DNA from 2 places in the Pseudoflavonifractor sp. An187 genome. Region 2 is predicted to be linked to the other one. Evidence: predicted binding sites of a transcription regulator. Region 2 holds the regulator's gene; the other holds the start of a gene.

Region 1 (2,404 bases), on a different contig from region 2:
CGGCGATCTGGGGCTGCATGTCGGTGGGGAAGCCGGGATAGGGCATGGTCTTGATGTTGGCCCGGTGCAGAGGGCCATTGCGGCGGACAATGAGGCTATCGCCGTCCTCTTCCACCTCGACGCCCATCTCCAGCAGCTTGGCGGTGATGCACTCCATGTGCTTGGGGATGATGTTATTCACCCGCACCTCGCCGCCTGCAGCGGCCACAGCGGCCATATAGGTGCCCGCCTCGATCTGGTCGGGAATGATGGAGTATTCGCCCCCGTGGAGGTGCTCCACGCCCCGCACCTTGATGACATCGGTGCCGGCGCCGGTGATCTGAGCGCCCATGGAGTTGAGGAAGTTGGCCAGGTCCACGATGTGAGGCTCCTTGGCGGCGTTTTCGATGACCGTGAGCCCATCGGCCAGAGTGGCGGCCAGCATCACGTTCATGGTGGCGCCCACGGTGACCACGTCCAGGTAGATGTGGCTGCCCTTGAGCCGTCCGTCGGGCACCTTGGCGCACATAAAGCCGTTTTTCACTTCCACGTCCGCCCCCAGGGCCCGCAAACCCTTCAGGTGCTGGTCGATGGGTCGGCCGCCGAAGTCGCAGCCGCCGGGCAGAGGCACTTCTGCCTGGCCAAAACGCCCCAAAAGCGCGCCAAGCAGGTAATAGCTGGCACGGATTTTACGCCCGGACTCGTAGGCCACCGGGCTGTTATGGATGGCGGTGCAGTCCACCTCCACCGTGGAACGGTTGATGGTGCGCACGTTGGCCCCCAGTTCCTGGAGAATATTGAGCATCAAGGTCACATCGCTGATCTGAGGCAGGTTGCCAATGCGGCACACGCCATTGACCAACAGAGCAGCGGGAATGATACCGACAGCGGCATTCTTGGCCCCGCTGATCTCGACTTTGCCATACAGCGGTCTACCGCCGTGAATGAAATATTTTTTCAAAAAAGACACCTCATAGCGTCCCCGGCCTGGCCGGGTTGGTAATCGCTCCCTGAAATGGGGGCTATCTATATGAAAGAATTCTATCCCTTGGATAGAACGTACAACTTTGCTTTAATGCGCATATATTATAGCATTGCCCCCACCCCATGGCAACCTAAATTTTGTTTCTGCCGGATTTTCTCCTCTTTGCCCATAGTCTCTCCCGTTCAGGGGCTACTATTCTAATAAAGTTTGTGAATTTTTTGTTACACCCCTTGCAAAACATGGGAGTAAGTATTATAGTACAGTTAGCACTCGATCAGTACGAGTGCTAAAACATGCAATTCGAGGTGTACCACTCATGGAGAAAAAACAGTTTCAAGCCGAGTCCAAACGGCTGATGGACCTGATGATCAATTCCATTTATACCCACAAAGAGATCTTTCTGCGGGAGATCATTTCCAACGCCAGCGACGCCATTGACAAGCTGGCCTATCTGGCCCTCAGCGATGGCAGCATTGATGTAAAGCCTTCTGACTTTACCATCACTGTGACACCGGACAAAGAGCACCGCACCCTCACCGTCACCGATAACGGCATCGGCATGACCCAGGAGGAGCTGGAGAACAACCTGGGCACCATCGCCCGCAGCGGCTCTCTGCAGTTCAAGCAGGAGATGGGCAAGGACAACGCCGCCGACATCATCGGTCAGTTCGGCGTGGGCTTCTACTCCGCTTTCATGGTGGCCCGCGAGGTCACCGTGCTCACCCGCCGCTTTGGTGAGCAGCAGGCCTACCGCTGGGAGTCCTCCGGCGTGGACGGCTACACCATCACCCCCTGTGAGATGGAGGGCTGGGGCACCCAGGTCATCATGACCATCAAGGACAACACCGAGGAGGAGAACTACGACGAGTATCTGGACAGCAACCACCTCCAGAGCCTCATCAAGAAGTACTCCGACTACATCCGCCACCCCATCCGCATGGTGGTGGAGGACTACCGCATGAAGGAGAAGCCCGCCGACGCCCCCGAGGACTACAAGCCCGAGTGGGAGACGGTGCAGGAGGAGAAGACCATCAACTCCATGGTGCCTCTGTGGCAGCGTCCCCGCTCCAAGGTGGAGCAGGAGGAGTACGACCGCTTCTATCAGGAGAAGTTCATGGACTGGCAGGCTCCCCTGGCCACCATCACCACCTCCTCGGAGGGCACCGTCACCTACAAGGCCCTGCTGTTCATCCCCGGCCAGACTCCCTTTGACTTCTACACCCGGGAGTATGAGAAGGGGCTGCAGCTGTACTCCTCCGGCGTGCTCATCATGGACAAGTGCGCCGATCTGCTCCCCGACTGCTTCCGCTTCGTCAAGGGTGTGGTGGACTCCCCCGACTTCTCTCTGAACATCTCCCGTGAGATGCTCCAGCACACTCGTCAGCTGAAGATCATCGCCACCGCTCTGGAGAAGAAGATCAAAAACGAGCTGGCCAAGAT
Region 2 (2,404 bases):
CCTTCTGTCCGGTCAGCGGTGGTGGCGGTGATGCGGAAGGTGGTGGCCTCCAGGGTCACCGGGGGCACGTCCATGCCCTCGGGAATCTGGTTTAAGTCCACGGTCTCCCATTTAAATAAGGTGGCGTAGTTCTGGTCCAGGTCCACCCACTTCCAGTCCGAGCCGTTGTTGGTGTACTCCAGACGGTAGGTGCCGGTGCCCAGAGAGGTGTAGAAGGAGATCTCGTCCACCTTCACCGGCTGGGAGAAGGAGAAGGTGTAGGAGTCCCCCTGTTGGAACTTCACGTAGGACTCCGGGGCGGACATACTGCCCAGCTGGAAGAAGGCGGTGATGGCGTAAATCACCGTCACCAACACCAGGGGAATCCAGTCGCACCGCTCCATGGGGGTGTAGGGCAGGGTGAGACTCATGGACTTGCGCCGGGACTGGGCCTCGGACATGGCAATCCACTCCAGGGAGTTGGCCCGGGGCTTGAGGCAGTACCAGTAATACACGAAAAAGGCCACCACAATGGCCATCCCCAACAGTGCAAACACAAAGGCGGGGGAGAGATTGGTGAAGAACCAGCCAACCCCGGTGACCGCGCTGTCCCAACCCTGCTGTATTCGCTCAAACAGGTTGGGAGAGGCGGAGGACGTGGCGGTGGCAGCGGTGAAAAGCTCCATAGCGGTTGACCTCCTAGGTGAACATAGACATAGACATACATATTTTACTACGAATGGCCGCTGATGAAAAGACTCAAATGTGAAATTACCCCGCTCTTCCGGGAACGGTTAGCAATCGCCCGGGAATACTGCAAAAAACCCTGGGTGTTTTATCCCCCATTTCCATTCACATTTAATTTACAACTGAACTATTGACAATTCACGGGGGTGGTGGTACAGTATCTTTAGCACTCGGGGATAGTGAGTGCTAATACGAGAGAACAGGAGGATGCCGCTTGGACCTGACAGAACGAAAAAAGAAAATTTTACGGGCTGTGGTGGAAAGCTATATCCGCACCGCCGAGCCGGTGGGCTCCAAGGCGATTTTGGAGCTGGCGGATTTAAAGGTATCCTCCGCCACCATTCGAAATGAACTCTCCGACCTCACCGAGATGGGGTACCTGGAGCAGCCCCACACCTCCGCCGGACGGGTGCCGTCCCCCAAGGGATATCGGCTGTACGTCAACGAGCTGATGGAGGAACAGCGGCTGAGCCTGGAGGAGACGAAGCAGATCAACGACGCCCTGCACTTGAAGATGCAGGAGCTGGACAAGGTCATCGACCAGGCCGGGCGCATGGTGTCCCAGCTGACCAACTATCCCGCCTTTGCCTTGGCGGGGGAACGGCGGCGCACCACCATCCGACGCTATGACCTCATCATGGTGGACACCAACTCGTTCATCGTGGTGGTGATGACGGACAGCAACGTGGTGAAAAACAAGCTCATCCGCCTGCCCACCGACCTGTCCCAGCCCCAGCTGCAAATGCTCACCACCCTGCTCAACGCCTCCTTTGTGGGCAAGAGCCTGGAGGAGCTGACCCCCGAACTGATGCGGGTGGCAGAACACGCGGCTGGCAGTGCCTACGGCCTCATCTCCCTGGTGGTGTCCTTTGCCATGGAGGTGCTGGACGCCCTGGAGCACGGCCCGGTGTACACCGCCGGAGCCAGCCACATTTTAGACCACCCGGAGTACCGGGACGTGGACAAAGCCCAGAAGCTGATGAGCTACCTCAATGAGGAGCAGTCCCTGGCCAACGTGCTGGACCTGCCCGCCCTCAGTGAAGACAACACCAAAATCCTCATTGGGCCCGAGAACGTGGCCGATGAATTAAAGGATACCAGCGTGGTGCTGGCCAGCTACGACATCGGAGACGGCATGAAAGGCGTCATCGGTGTGGTGGGGCCCACCCGTATGGACTACGCCAAGGTGGCCGCCAAGCTGTCCTATGTGGCAGACGGCCTGTCCAAGCTCTTTGGAGGGCAGGGCGGACTTCCCCCAGCCATTGGCGAAAAGGAGGAATAGTACCCCATGGATGAGAAAAACGTGAACAAGGAAAACCTGGAGCCCCAGGTGGAGAAAGAGGAGCTGGTGGAAGAGCCGCAGCCCGACACCCAGCCCGAGGCCCCAAAGGCCGACCAGCCGGAGACCGGAGCGCCCAAGGCGGATGATCAGTTGGCCCAGGCCCAGGAGAAATACCTGCGCCTGGCCGCCGAGTACGACAACTACCGCAAGCGCACCGCCAAGGAGAAGGAGAGCGCCTGGACCAATGCCAAGGCCCAGACCGTGGCCGCCTTCCTTCCGGTGTACGACAACCTGGAGCGGGCTTTGAAGCAGCAGACCACCGACGAGGCCTACGCCAAGGGCGTGGAGATGACCATGAAGGGTCTTCAGGATGCCCTCAGTAGCCTGGGTGTGGAG

The links. The regulator HrcA, encoded in region 2, represses chaperone genes, less so after heat shock. The targets are predictions, from matches to a motif close to TGTTAGCACTCNNNNNNNNNGAGTGCTAACA.
Region 1: the regulator HrcA is predicted to act here: its motif matches at 1,226-1,256, upstream of htpG (molecular chaperone HtpG).

What each region holds. Positions count from the first base shown of each region.
Region 1 is NZ_NFKG01000005.1:21,222-23,625, forward strand. Features, by position in the region: gene B5F22_RS04155 (UDP-N-acetylglucosamine 1-carboxyvinyltransferase) at 1-940, opposite strand, end outside; gene htpG (molecular chaperone HtpG) at 1,281-2,404, shown strand, end outside.
Region 2 is NZ_NFKG01000033.1:6,470-8,873, reverse strand. Features, by position in the region: gene B5F22_RS10445 (glycosyltransferase family 39 protein) at 1-665, opposite strand, end outside; gene hrcA (heat-inducible transcriptional repressor HrcA) at 941-2,008, shown strand; gene grpE (nucleotide exchange factor GrpE) at 2,015-2,404, shown strand, end outside.